DNA from 3 places in the Psychrobacillus sp. FSL K6-2365 genome. Region 1 is predicted to be linked to each of the others. Evidence: a T-box and tRNA genes for the amino acid it is inferred to sense, from the RefSeq annotation. Region 1 holds a T-box; the other regions hold tRNA genes.

What was found. A T-box is a leader RNA that pairs with one kind of tRNA and senses whether it is charged. The one in region 1 lies ahead of serS (serine--tRNA ligase), so its partner is inferred to be a tRNA-Ser.
Region 2: it encodes a tRNA-Ser, which carries the amino acid that the T-box ahead of serS (serine--tRNA ligase) is inferred to sense. The anticodon was not compared.
Region 3: it encodes a tRNA-Ser, which carries the amino acid that the T-box ahead of serS (serine--tRNA ligase) is inferred to sense. The anticodon was not compared.

Annotation. Positions count from the first base shown of each region.
Region 1 covers NZ_JBBOOO010000001.1:20,407-24,662, forward strand. The annotation lists gene pdxR (MocR-like pyridoxine biosynthesis transcription factor PdxR) at 1-83, opposite strand, end outside; gene pdxS (pyridoxal 5'-phosphate synthase lyase subunit PdxS) at 185-1,078, shown strand; gene pdxT (pyridoxal 5'-phosphate synthase glutaminase subunit PdxT) at 1,080-1,673, shown strand; T-box leader at 1,697-1,915, shown strand; gene serS (serine--tRNA ligase) at 1,971-3,245, shown strand; gene tadA (tRNA adenosine(34) deaminase TadA) at 3,268-3,741, opposite strand; gene MKY29_RS00090 (glycosyl hydrolase family 18 protein) at 3,818-4,256, shown strand, end outside.
Region 2 covers NZ_JBBOOO010000001.1:3,316,147-3,320,402, reverse strand. The annotation lists rRNA gene MKY29_RS16745 (23S ribosomal RNA) at 1-1,512, shown strand, start outside; rRNA gene rrf (5S ribosomal RNA) at 1,631-1,746, shown strand; tRNA gene MKY29_RS16735 (tRNA-Asn) at 1,755-1,829, shown strand; tRNA gene MKY29_RS16730 (tRNA-Ser) at 1,835-1,926, shown strand; tRNA gene MKY29_RS16725 (tRNA-Glu) at 1,951-2,025, shown strand; tRNA gene MKY29_RS16720 (tRNA-Val) at 2,196-2,271, shown strand; tRNA gene MKY29_RS16715 (tRNA-Met) at 2,428-2,502, shown strand; tRNA gene MKY29_RS16710 (tRNA-Asp) at 2,506-2,581, shown strand; tRNA gene MKY29_RS16705 (tRNA-Phe) at 2,719-2,794, shown strand; tRNA gene MKY29_RS16700 (tRNA-Thr) at 2,804-2,879, shown strand; tRNA gene MKY29_RS16695 (tRNA-Tyr) at 2,887-2,970, shown strand; tRNA gene MKY29_RS16690 (tRNA-Trp) at 2,981-3,054, shown strand; tRNA gene MKY29_RS16685 (tRNA-His) at 3,080-3,155, shown strand; tRNA gene MKY29_RS16680 (tRNA-His) at 3,190-3,265, shown strand; tRNA gene MKY29_RS16675 (tRNA-Gln) at 3,267-3,338, shown strand; tRNA gene MKY29_RS16670 (tRNA-Gly) at 3,345-3,419, shown strand; tRNA gene MKY29_RS16665 (tRNA-Cys) at 3,432-3,505, shown strand; tRNA gene MKY29_RS16660 (tRNA-Leu) at 3,541-3,623, shown strand; gene MKY29_RS16655 (SRPBCC family protein) at 3,909-4,256, shown strand, end outside.
Region 3 covers NZ_JBBOOO010000001.1:2,984,582-2,988,837, reverse strand. The annotation lists rRNA gene MKY29_RS14975 (23S ribosomal RNA) at 1-570, shown strand, start outside; rRNA gene rrf (5S ribosomal RNA) at 692-807, shown strand; tRNA gene MKY29_RS14965 (tRNA-Val) at 833-908, shown strand; tRNA gene MKY29_RS14960 (tRNA-Thr) at 922-997, shown strand; tRNA gene MKY29_RS14955 (tRNA-Lys) at 1,004-1,076, shown strand; tRNA gene MKY29_RS14950 (tRNA-Leu) at 1,100-1,184, shown strand; tRNA gene MKY29_RS14945 (tRNA-Gly) at 1,202-1,276, shown strand; tRNA gene MKY29_RS14940 (tRNA-Leu) at 1,292-1,380, shown strand; tRNA gene MKY29_RS14935 (tRNA-Arg) at 1,399-1,475, shown strand; tRNA gene MKY29_RS14930 (tRNA-Pro) at 1,483-1,559, shown strand; tRNA gene MKY29_RS14925 (tRNA-Ala) at 1,572-1,647, shown strand; tRNA gene MKY29_RS14920 (tRNA-Met) at 1,670-1,743, shown strand; tRNA gene MKY29_RS14915 (tRNA-Ile) at 1,750-1,826, shown strand; tRNA gene MKY29_RS14910 (tRNA-Ser) at 1,837-1,929, shown strand; tRNA gene MKY29_RS14905 (tRNA-Met) at 2,018-2,092, shown strand; tRNA gene MKY29_RS14900 (tRNA-Asp) at 2,096-2,171, shown strand; tRNA gene MKY29_RS14895 (tRNA-Phe) at 2,244-2,319, shown strand; tRNA gene MKY29_RS14890 (tRNA-Gly) at 2,326-2,399, shown strand; tRNA gene MKY29_RS14885 (tRNA-Ile) at 2,407-2,483, shown strand; tRNA gene MKY29_RS14880 (tRNA-Asn) at 2,488-2,562, shown strand; tRNA gene MKY29_RS14875 (tRNA-Ser) at 2,568-2,658, shown strand; tRNA gene MKY29_RS14870 (tRNA-Glu) at 2,665-2,736, shown strand; gene MKY29_RS14865 (hypothetical protein) at 2,952-3,791, shown strand; gene MKY29_RS14860 (1,4-dihydroxy-2-naphthoate polyprenyltransferase) at 3,843-4,256, opposite strand, start outside.

The sequences.
Region 1 (4,256 bases):
ATTGCTTCTTTTATAGCACGATATAGTTGTTCATATAGTGGAGTTTTCGATTCTTGTACAAGCTGAAACATTAAAAAATCCATAGTCTCTCCAATCTGACCACTTTATTTAATTTGTTTCTGATACTTTTCATAAGGTCATATTTTATTATACTAAACTTAATAAAGATAATGGAGGGAAAATAATGATACCTACAAGTTTAATCGGGACAGATCGAGTAAAAAGAGGAATGGCTGAAATGCAAAAGGGCGGAGTTATCATGGATGTTATTAATGCAGAGCAAGCAAAAATTGCAGAAGCAGCAGGTGCAGTTGCGGTGATGGCATTAGAACGAGTACCCTCCGATATCCGGGCAGCTGGGGGAGTAGCTCGTATGGCGGACCCACATATTATGGAAGAGGTAATGGGAGCGGTAACAATTCCAGTGATGGCGAAAGCGCGTATCGGTCATATTACTGAAGCACGCATTTTAGAGGCAATGGGTGTAGATTATATTGATGAATCAGAAGTGCTAACTCCCGCAGATGAAGAGTATCACTTACGTAAAAATGAATTTATAGTACCTTTTGTATGTGGTTGTAAAGATCTTGGAGAAGCAGCACGAAGAATTGGAGAAGGAGCTTCGATGCTTCGTACAAAAGGCGAGCCAGGAACAGGGAACATAGTAGAAGCAGTACGTCATTTACGTAAAGTAAATGGACAGGTTCGCAAAATAGTACATATGAGTGAAGATGAATTAATGACAGAAGCAAAAGTTTTAGGTGCACCTTATGATGTTTTATTGCAAATTAAGCATGCCGGCAAATTACCAGTTGTGAACTTTGCAGCAGGCGGGGTAGCAACACCAGCAGATGCAGCTCTAATGATGGAGCTTGGAGCAGATGGTGTGTTTGTAGGATCTGGTATTTTCAAATCAGAAAATCCTGAGAGATTTGCAAAAGCTATTGTGGAAGCTACAACACATTTCCGGGATTATAAATTACTGGTAGAGATTTCAAAGGAATTAGGAATTCCTATGAAAGGAATTGAAATTTCTCGTTTATCTGCAGTTGAACGTATGCAAGATAGAGGTTGGTAATATGGTTAAAATAGGTGTTTTAGCACTCCAGGGAGCAGTTAGCGAGCATATTCGTTCCATTGAAAATAGTGGAGCAGATGCAATAATGGTAAAAAATATAAATGATTTAGCTTTAGTGGATGGTTTAATACTCCCTGGAGGAGAAAGTACAACTATGCGAAAGCTAATTGATCGATTTGAAATGTTAGAACCACTAAGACAATTTGCATTGAATGGTAAACCAATGTTTGGAACTTGTGCAGGCTTAATCCTACTTGCAAAAGAATTAGTTGGATACGATTATTCACATATAGGTGCTCTTGAAGCTACTATTGAACGCAATTTTTACGGTCGACAGGTCGATAGCTTTGAAGTAAGTTTATATATTAAAGGTGTTGCAGCGGATTTTCCAGCGGTATTTATACGAGCACCTCATATCGTAAATGTCGGGGAGAATGTTGAAATACTTGCAACGTATAGAGATAGAATCGTAATGGTAAGACAAGGTTATTTGTTAGGATGCTCTTTTCATCCCGAGTTAACTACTGATCAACGAATAACGGCATATTTTATAGAGATGGTGAAGGAAAGTCTTGCAAATGAGTTGCACGTATAGTAAAGTATGAGTAATTTCATGAATCAAAAACGATGATAGGAAGCAGTAACAAGCACGTTTTTTATAGAGAGTCAGCGGGTGGTGCAAGCTGATATAAACACTTGTGAATCCGTCCTTTGAGTTGTGCGGCTGAATGATTAGTAAGTCGTGCCGGTTGAAAAGCCGTTACAGTACAAGTAAGTGGATTCTGTTTATGACTGGATCAATCAGGGTGGCAACGCGGGTATGCTCTCGTCCCTTTTTCATGGGATGGGGGCTTTTTTGTCGTTTTTAGAAAATTTAAAGGAGGAATTATATATGTTAGATGTAAAATTTGTACGAGATAATTATGAAACAGTAAAAGCAAAACTTGCTAAGCGAGGAGAAGATATTTCAGAGTTTGACCAATTCCAACCTTTAGACCAAAAGCGTCGTGAGTTGATAGCGAAAACGGAAGTATTAAAGGCTGAAAGAAATGAGTTTTCTCAAAAAATCTCTTTGATGAAACGAAATAAAGAAAATGCGGATGATCTTATTGCACGTATGCGTGAAGTAGGCGATGAAATAAAAGCATTAGATGATGAGTTACGAGATGTTGAAGAAAAGTTTGAATATATGATGATGCGTATCCCTAATGTTCCACACGACAGTGTACCAATAGGTGACTCTGAGGATGATAATGTAGAAATACTTAAATGGGGAGAAGTTCCTTCATTTGATTTTGAAACGAAAGCACATTGGGACATTGCGACAGAATTAAAATTAGTAGATTTTGAACGTGCTGCAAAAGTGACAGGAAGTCGTTTTGCATTTTACCGTGGATTAGGGGCTAGATTAGAACGTGGATTGTTAAATTTTATGATGGATTTGCATGCAGAAGAGCATGGTTATGAAGAAATGCTTCCACCATATTTAGCAAACCGTACAAGTTTAACAGGTACGGGGCAACTTCCGAAGTTTGAAGAGGATGCATTTTTAATTGGAGAAGAGGATTACTTCTTAATACCAACAGCGGAAGTACCTGTAACGAATTTTTATAGAGATGAAATATTAGATGGGGCAGAACTTCCGCAGGCATTCACTGCTTATAGCGCTTGCTTCCGTTCAGAAGCAGGATCTGCAGGTCGCGATACACGTGGTTTAATACGTCAGCATCAATTTAACAAAGTAGAGTTAGTTCGCTTTGTGAAGCCAGAAGATTCTTATGAGCAGTTAGAACTTTTAACTGGTCATGCAGAGAAAGTATTACAACTGTTAGGTCTTCCATATCGTAAACTTCATATGTGTACAGCAGATTTAGGATTTACAGCTGCTAAAAAGTATGATTTAGAGGTATGGTTACCAAGCTATGGTGAATATAAAGAAATTTCTTCTTGCAGTAACTTTGAAGACTTCCAGGCTAGACGTTCAGGGATTCGTTTCCGCCGTGAAGCTGGAGGAAAACCAGAGTACGTGCATACATTAAATGGTAGTGGATTAGCACTAGGACGCACAGTGGCAGCTATATTAGAAAATTACCAACAAGCAGATGGAACAGTATTAGTTCCAGAGGTTCTGGTTCCTTATATGGGTGGAAAAACAGTTATAAAATAATTAAAAAGAAGAACCAGATTCGCTATAAACCGCGTTTCTGGTTCTTCTTTTTTTCGCGAAGATTACGAAAAAACTGAGTGAGTATATTGCCACATTCTTCTGCTAAAACACCTTCTGTCACTTCACAGCAGTGATTAAAACGTTCATCATTTAATAGTCGGTAAAGGGAATCTACACAGCCTGCTTTGCCATCTCTTGCCCCGTAGACGACTCGGGGGATACGGGATTGTAAAATAGCTCCTGCACACATAGGGCAAGGTTCTAAAGTAACATATAGAGTAGTTTCTTCTAATCTCCAATTATTTAAAGTTTTACATGCCTCTTGAATAGCAAGTAGTTCCGCATGTGTAGTAGCATTTAAGGTTGTTTCTCTTAAGTTGTAACCGGTTGCGATAACTTTATCATTATGTACTATAACAGCCCCTATTGGAACTTCACCAATGGCGGCAGCTTTCTTAGCTTCTTCTATGGCTAAATTCATATAATGTTCATCCATCTAAATCAACTCCTTTTTGCATAGTGTAGCATGTTTTTTTATCAACTTGCATATTCTATGATGAAGGAGTGATGCATTGATCCATATAGTTAAACAGGGAGATAGTTTATATGCAATCGCCAAAAGGTTCGGAACAACAGTAGAAAGTATAGTTTCTATAAATGAAATTCCTGATCCGGATGTATTAGTAGTAGGGCAGGCCATAGTTCTACCATCTACCCCAAGTCCAAATAGACCTACTATTGAAACGAATTTATATGTTGAATGGTATACAGAAGTACCTTCCGAACGAGTGTTGGAGCAAGTAGAGAAGGTGGCTTCAAATTTAACGTATATGATGCCTTTTTCGTATGAAGTATTGCGAGATGGATCATTAACGGAGATGAATTGGGGAACGTTAAGTGAAATAGCTAAAGAGCAACAAGTAGAAGCAGTTATTGTGATAGCAAATATTGAGGATTATGCGTTTAATAGCTCACTAGCTCATACCATTTTAACGGATGAAGTAGTTAAGA
Region 2 (4,256 bases), 3.3 Mb from region 1:
GCGATGGATAACAGGTTGATATTCCTGTACCACCAAACCACCGTTTGAGTAATGGGGGGACGCAGAAGGATAGGGTAAGCATGCTGTTGGTTATGCATGTCCAAGCAGTAAGGTGTGAATGTAGGCAAATCCGCATTCTATAACATTGAGCTGTGATGGCGAGGACGTATGTCCGGAGTTCCTGATTTCACACTGCCAAGAAAAGCCTCTAGCGAGGTGATAGGTGCCCGTACCGCAAACCGACACAGGTAGTCGAGGAGAGAATCCTAAGGTGAGCGAGAGAACTCTCGTTAAGGAACTCGGCAAAATGACCCCGTAACTTCGGGAGAAGGGGTGCTCTTTTGGGTGCATAGCCTAGAAGAGCCGCAGTGAATAGGCCCAGGCGACTGTTTAGCAAAAACACAGGTCTCTGCAAAACCGTAAGGTGAAGTATAGGGGCTGACGCCTGCCCGGTGCTGGAAGGTTAAGAGGAGTGCTTAGCGCAAGCGAAGGTGCGAATTGAAGCCCCAGTAAACGGCGGCCGTAACTATAACGGTCCTAAGGTAGCGAAATTCCTTGTCGGGTAAGTTCCGACCCGCACGAAAGGCGTAACGATCTGGGCACTGTCTCAACGAGAGACTCGGTGAAATTATAGTACCTGTGAAGATGCAGGTTACCCGCGACAGGACGGAAAGACCCCGTGGAGCTTTACTATAGCTTGATATTGAATTTTGGTGCAACTTGTACAGGATAGGCAGGAGCCTTAGAGCCCGGAGCGCCAGCTTCGGAGGAGGCGTCGGTGGGATACTGCCCTGGTTGTATTGAAATTCTAACCCATACCCGTAACCCGGGTAGGAGACAGTGTCAGGCGGGTAGTTTGACTGGGGCGGTCGCCTCCTAAAGTGTAACGGAGGCGCCCAAAGGTTCCCTCAGAATGGTTGGAAATCATTCGAAGAGTGTAAAGGCAGAAGGGAGCTTGACTGCGAGACCTACAAGTCGAGCAGGGTCGAAAGACGGGCTTAGTGATCCGGTGGTTCCGCATGGAAGGGCCATCGCTCAACGGATAAAAGCTACCCCGGGGATAACAGGCTTATCTCCCCCAAGAGTCCACATCGACGGGGAGGTTTGGCACCTCGATGTCGGCTCATCGCATCCTGGGGCTGTAGTCGGTCCCAAGGGTTGGGCTGTTCGCCCATTAAAGCGGTACGCGAGCTGGGTTCAGAACGTCGTGAGACAGTTCGGTCCCTATCCGTCGTGGGCGTAGGAAATTTGAGAGGAGCTGTCCTTAGTACGAGAGGACCGGGATGGACACACCGCTGGTGTACCAGTTGTTCTGCCAAGAGCATCGCTGGGTAGCTATGTGTGGACGGGATAAGTGCTGAAAGCATCTAAGCACGAAGCCCCCCTCAAGATGAGATTTCCCATTACGCAAGTAAGTAAGATCCCTCAAAGACGATGAGGTAGATAGGTTCGGGGTGGAAGCGTGGCGACACGTGCAGCTGACGAATACTAATCGATCGAGGACTTAACCAAATTTTGTTTAACGTAACAATGTCGTTTATCCAGTTTTGAGAGTACAAAAAAGTATAAAAAAAGCTTGAATTAATTTCTAGTTTTGTTATAATAAATATTGTCTTTCAAATTAATAATGTCTAGTGATGATGGCGAAGAGGTCACACCCGTTCCCTTACCGAACACGGAAGTTAAGCTCTTCAGCGCCGATGGTAGTTGGGGGTCTCCCCCTGTGAGAGTAGGACGTCGCTAGGCTGTATTATTCCGAAGTAGCTCAGTGGTAGAGCAATCGACTGTTAATCGATCGGTCGTAGGTTCGAGTCCTACCTTCGGAGCCATTTTAGGAGAGCTGTCCGAGTGGCCGAAGGAGCACGATTGGAAATCGTGTAGGCGGGTTAAACTGTCTCAAGGGTTCAAATCCCTTGCTCTCCGCCAGATAAGTTTTCTACATAAAAGTATGGCCCCTTGGTCAAGCGGTTAAGACACCGCCCTTTCACGGCGGTAACACGGGTTCGAATCCCGTAGGGGTCACCATTTATTTCAATTAAGTTGACACAGAGATACGAAGCTTATCTTATGTAAAATTAGGAAAAGGCAGTAGATCAAGGAAGCAATTGAGAGAATGAAGGAGCGTACTTATGTACGTGACTGATTGAACGAATGAAGCTGAAGCAGAGATGCGAAGCTTATCGTAATTTTACCCAGGAGGATTAGCTCAGCTGGGAGAGCATCTGCCTTACAAGCAGAGGGTCGGCGGTTCGAGCCCGTCATCCTCCACCATTTCTTTAAGAAATAAATTAGTAAGCATTCTATTGTCGCGGGGTGGAGCAAATCGCTTTACGAAGCAAGCGATTAACATCGATGCAGGCGTCAGCCGAAGCAGGTGTCCTACTTTTTTCAAGCGTAGTATCCTGGTGTTTGTAAGTATATTATTGTCGCGGGGTGGAGCAGTGGTAGCTCGTCGGGCTCATAACCCGAAGGTCGCAGGTTCAAATCCTGTCCCCGCAACCAAATGGTCCCGTGGTGTAGCGGTTAACATGCCTGCCTGTCACGCAGGAGATCGCCGGTTCGATCCCGGTCGGGACCGCCATTTATTTTATTTGAGATTTGAGATAAGCAAGAGGATCGAGGAAGCGATTGAGTGATGGAAGGAGCGTACTAAAGTACGTGACTGACTGAACGAATGAAGCTGACAAAGAGATTCGCAGCCTAGCACAAATCGAAGTAGGCTCAGTAGCTCAGTCGGTAGAGCAAAGGACTGAAAATCCTTGTGTCGGCGGTTCGATTCCGTCCTGAGCCACCATATTTATACGCCGGAATAGCTCAATTGGTAGAGCAACTGACTTGTAATCAGTAGGTTGAGGGTTCAAGTCCTTTTTCCGGCACCACTATACTGGTGGGGTAGCGAAGTGGCTAAACGCGGCGGACTGTAAATCCGCTCCTTCGGGTTCGGCGGTTCGAATCCGTCCCCCACCACCAGTTTTTATTTAGGGGCATAGTTTAACGGTAGAATAGAGGTCTCCAAAACCTTTGATGTGGGTTCGATTCCTACTGCCCCTGCCAAATTATAAGTTAACTTTGAATAATGGCGGTTGTGGCGAAGTGGTTAACGCACCGGATTGTGATTCCGGCATTCGTGGGTTCAATTCCCATCAGTCGCCCCATATTCCTTAGTAGTTAGCTCTTTTTTTATTTGTGGCGGTCGTGGCGAAGTGGTTAACGCATCGGATTGTGATTCCGACACTCGGGGGTTCAATTCCCCTCGTCCGCCCCATTGGGGTATAGCCAAGCGGTAAGGCAATGGATTTTGATTCCATCATGCCCTGGTTCGAATCCAGGTACCCCAGTTTTTTGCGGAAGTAGTTCAGTGGTAGAACACCACCTTGCCAAGGTGGGGGTCGCGAGTTCGAACCTCGTCTTCCGCTCCATTACTTAATTATGGCGGCATAGCCAAGTGGTAAGGCACAGGTCTGCAACACCTTTATCACCGGTTCAAATCCGGTTGCCGCCTCCAAATTTTATAATAACTGCCTAGTAGTATTTTATTTTGCCGGTGTGGCGGAATTGGCAGACGCGCGGGACTCAAAATCCCGTATCCTCTGGATGTGTCGGTTCGACCCCGACCACCGGTATTATTATGTGTTTTGCGTCAATATACGTAAAATTAAAGACACCCATTAACACTGTTAAATCAGCGTTAATGGGTGTCTTTTGTGTAGAGAGAAAAAGAAAGAGTTTTGAACTGAACTTCCACATGCATCAAAAATAACCTAGTCCTAAAAGGAATTTAAGAGAAGGTTAAGTTGAATAAAAATCTGTATTACTGTCACAATATCTCTGGAGCCTCTATTAAAATGTTAACAATACGGTGATCATCGTATGATATACTTTAGTAAACATTTTGGAGGGTTATCCGCTTGAGTACTAATTTTGAAGTGAAAAGAAATACCCACCTTTCTAAGCAACAGGTATATGATGGTTTGATTGATCTGGATGCTGCTAATTACTGGATGCAGGGGCTTGTAGGTATTGAACGATTGGATGTTGGACTAATGCAAGTGGGCAGTGAGTGGAAGGAATCTAGAAAGATGTTTGGACAAGTGGCTACGGAACATTTTGAAGTTGTTGAACTCAATGAGCCAGATAAAATTGTTCTTCGCTGTGATGGTAAGAAAGGAACAACTGGTAAAGGAGAATATATTTTTACCTATAAAGTAACTTCATCTGATAACCTTACGGAGATAAAGTTAATCGGAGAAATAAAA
Region 3 (4,256 bases), 3.0 Mb from region 1:
GGCAGAAGGGAGCTTGACTGCGAGACCTACAAGTCGAGCAGGGTCGAAAGACGGGCTTAGTGATCCGGTGGTTCCGCATGGAAGGGCCATCGCTCAACGGATAAAAGCTACCCCGGGGATAACAGGCTTATCTCCCCCAAGAGTCCACATCGACGGGGAGGTTTGGCACCTCGATGTCGGCTCATCGCATCCTGGGGCTGTAGTCGGTCCCAAGGGTTGGGCTGTTCGCCCATTAAAGCGGTACGCGAGCTGGGTTCAGAACGTCGTGAGACAGTTCGGTCCCTATCCGTCGTGGGCGTAGGAAATTTGAGAGGAGCTGTCCTTAGTACGAGAGGACCGGGATGGACACACCGCTGGTGTACCAGTTGTTCTGCCAAGAGCATCGCTGGGTAGCTATGTGTGGACGGGATAAGTGCTGAAAGCATCTAAGCACGAAGCCCCCCTCAAGATGAGATTTCCCATTACGCAAGTAAGTAAGATCCCTCAAAGACGATGAGGTAGATAGGTTCGGGGTGGAAGCGTGGCGACACGTGCAGCTGACGAATACTAATCGATCGAGGACTTAACCAAATTTTGTTTAACGTAACAATGTCGTTTATCCAGTTTTGAAAGAATAAATTTTTTATTAAATAACCCTTGAAAAATTCTACAGAGTTGTTATAATAAAGCATGTCTTTCAAAAGTATTCAAGTCTAGTGATGATGGCGAAGAGGTCACACCCGTTCCCATACCGAACACGGAAGTTAAGCTCTTCAGCGCCGATGGTAGTTGGGGGTCTCCCCCTGTGAGAGTAGGACGTCGCTGGGCTTGCAATAAATACATAATTTACCCAGGAGGATTAGCTCAGCTGGGAGAGCATCTGCCTTACAAGCAGAGGGTCGGCGGTTCGAGCCCGTCATCCTCCACCATATATTTACTCCTGCCGGAGTAGCTCAACTGGTAGAGCAACTGACTTGTAATCAGTAGGTTGAGGGTTCAAGTCCTTTCTCCGGCACCATTTTTAGAGCCATTAGCTCAGTTGGTAGAGCATCTGACTTTTAATCAGAGGGTCGTAGGTTCGAATCCTACATGGCTCATCACTTTATAGTGAATAATGTATGCGGGTGTGGCGGAACTGGCAGACGCACTAGACTTAGGATCTAGCGCCGCAAGGCGTGGGGGTTCGACTCCCTTCACCCGCACCATTTAATTTAATAACCGAGCGGAAGTAGTTCAGTGGTAGAACACCACCTTGCCAAGGTGGGGGTCGCGAGTTCGAACCTCGTCTTCCGCTCCAAAGATTCACTAAAGTGCCGGGGTGGCGGAACTGGCAGACGCACAGGACTTAAAATCCTGCGGTAGGTGACTACCGTACCGGTTCGATTCCGGTCCTCGGCACCACTTTTATGAAAAACATATGCGCTCGTAGCTCAATTGGATAGAGCACTTGACTACGAATCAAGAGGTTGCAGGTTCGAGTCCTGCCGAGCGCACCATATTTGACGGGAAGTAGCTCAGCTTGGTAGAGCACTTGGTTTGGGACCAAGGGGTCGCAGGTTCGAATCCTGTCTTCCCGACCAGTTATTATTTTCGGGGCCTTAGCTCAGCTGGGAGAGCGCCTGCCTTGCACGCAGGAGGTCAGCGGTTCGATCCCGCTAGGCTCCACCATTTTAAAAAAAGTTGAAATCTTGGCGGTGTAGCTCAGTTGGCTAGAGCACTCGGTTCATACCCGAAAGGTCGTGGGTTCGACTCCCTCTGCCGCCATCTTAAGGACCTTTAGCTCAGTTGGTTAGAGCAGACGGCTCATAACCGTCCGGTCGCAGGTTCGAGTCCTGCAAGGTCCACCATCAATATCTTGGAGGAATACCCAAGTCTGGCTGAAGGGATCGGTCTTGAAAACCGACAGGCGGGTCATACCGCGCGGGGGTTCGAATCCCTCTTCCTCCTCCATTTTAATCTAATTGATGCAGGTGTAAGCCGAAGAATGTGTCTCACTATTTTTAAGCAATGTACCATCGATTTTGTAAATATATAACGTCGCGGGGTGGAGCAGTGGTAGCTCGTCGGGCTCATAACCCGAAGGTCGCAGGTTCAAATCCTGTCCCCGCAACCAAATGGTCCCGTGGTGTAGCGGTTAACATGCCTGCCTGTCACGCAGGAGATCGCCGGTTCGATCCCGGTCGGGACCGCCATTTATATATGAATGTTAATACATATCAATTGGAAATTTGGCTTGAATAATTAGCTTAATTTAAAATTGAAGAGGCTCAGTAGCTCAGTCGGTAGAGCAAAGGACTGAAAATCCTTGTGTCGGCGGTTCGATTCCGTCCTGAGCCACCATTTAATGCGGGTGTAGTTTAGTGGTAAAACCTCAGCCTTCCAAGCTGATGATGAGAGTTCGATTCTCTTCACCCGCTCCAAAATAATGGGCCTATAGCTCAGCTGGTTAGAGCGCACGCCTGATAAGCGTGAGGTCGATGGTTCGAGTCCATTTAGGCCCACCATTATTCCGAAGTAGCTCAGTGGTAGAGCAATCGACTGTTAATCGATCGGTCGTAGGTTCGAGTCCTACCTTCGGAGCCATATATGGGGAAGTACTCAAGTGGCTGAAGAGGCGCCCCTGCTAAGGGTGTAGGTCGGGCAACCGGCGCGAGGGTTCAAATCCCTCCTTCTCCGCCATATATTGGCCCCTTGGTCAAGCGGTTAAGACACCGCCCTTTCACGGCGGTAACACGGGTTCGAATCCCGTAGGGGTCATACTCAAAAAAAGGTAACCAATCATTGGTTACCTTTTTTTATTTTTAACTTTTATTTTATTCCTTTCTCTTTTTCTATGTCGATGTATGGAACGGTCATTCAATAGAATGCATACAACATAATGACCAGTGATAACGCATAAATAATGAACCCTAGGTTATATATAGAGTGAATTTAAAATATGATATCATTTCTATTGAAGGGAGAGGTTATAGTTGTTTCAAAAATTTAGTAAAGTTATGCTCATACTTGTACTAGCGTTAGGCTTCACAAGCTTAGGTCACATGCAAGCAGACGCAGCTACAAACAAAGTTATGTGGGGAAAAACAGAGTTAAAACAAGGGCAAATAGGTAAAGTAACAATTCTTGCAGACACGAATTTAGTTAAAGTTGGCTCCAATGGATCACTTAATAAAGTACGCACACTAAAAAAAGGTGATGAATATAGAGTCTATACGTATAAGGGAACAAATGGTGGCTTATATGGAGTAGGGGCAAGTAGTTTCATACAAAAAGGTTCTAAAGTGAAATATGAAACTCCATCTAAAAGTAAGCTAGCTTTGCTTAATAAAGAAGTAATAGGTGGGCTAACACCAAAAGCAGGGATGAAGCTTGTTTATTCTCCTAGCTTTACTGAAAATACACAAAATGAATTTACTGTTAGTGATTCCTATAATTCTGAATACGATATGACGGAAGCTTTTTTAAAGAAGAAAGGTGATATCCTAAATAATTTTACTTATATTGAACGTAAAGATCGTTTAATATTTGGGGTAAGTCATACAGATTGGGCCATACTTGATCTCGCTTTTCCATTGATTGAAGGAAAAACAACGAGAGAATATTATCTAACAGAGGACAACAATCAAGCTTTTTATAATGTATTTGTGGAAAGTACTACTAGTACGGTTAAAGTAAAAGCCGGAACATTCCAAAACGTGGTAGTTGTTCGTACAAACTATGGCTACACGTTCTATATCGCACCCGGAATCGGAATTATCAAGCTTGTCGATAAAAAAGGTGTACTTAAAGCAGAGTTATTATCATATAAATAAGAAAAAAACCAGAGTGCTAGCTTTTTAATAGCATTCTGGTTTTTTAAAATATTATACATAATAGCCAATCAATAGACCTAAGCCTAAAAGGAATACAAAAATCGTATTCGTAAGTGCGGTGTCTTTCATAGCAGGCGCAACCTGAACTGGATTTTCTGTTTGTTTAAATAGTTTTATCGCATGTATAGGTTTTTTCATACTTAACAAAACCAATAAACTCCATGGAGTGATTATTTGCAAAACAACTAAAGCAATAATCCAAAGATAAGACAAAATAAAATAAGAAGCTAAAATAGTAATGGCGTTCTTCCTACCAACTAATATAGCCATCGTTTTTCGTCCACCTATGGTGTCTTCGACTAAATCGCGAATATTATTAGAAAGCATTATTGCAGCAACTAACAGGGCACTTGGTACAGATAACCAAACAGCAAATAGTGGTACTGAACCAACTTGAATATATAC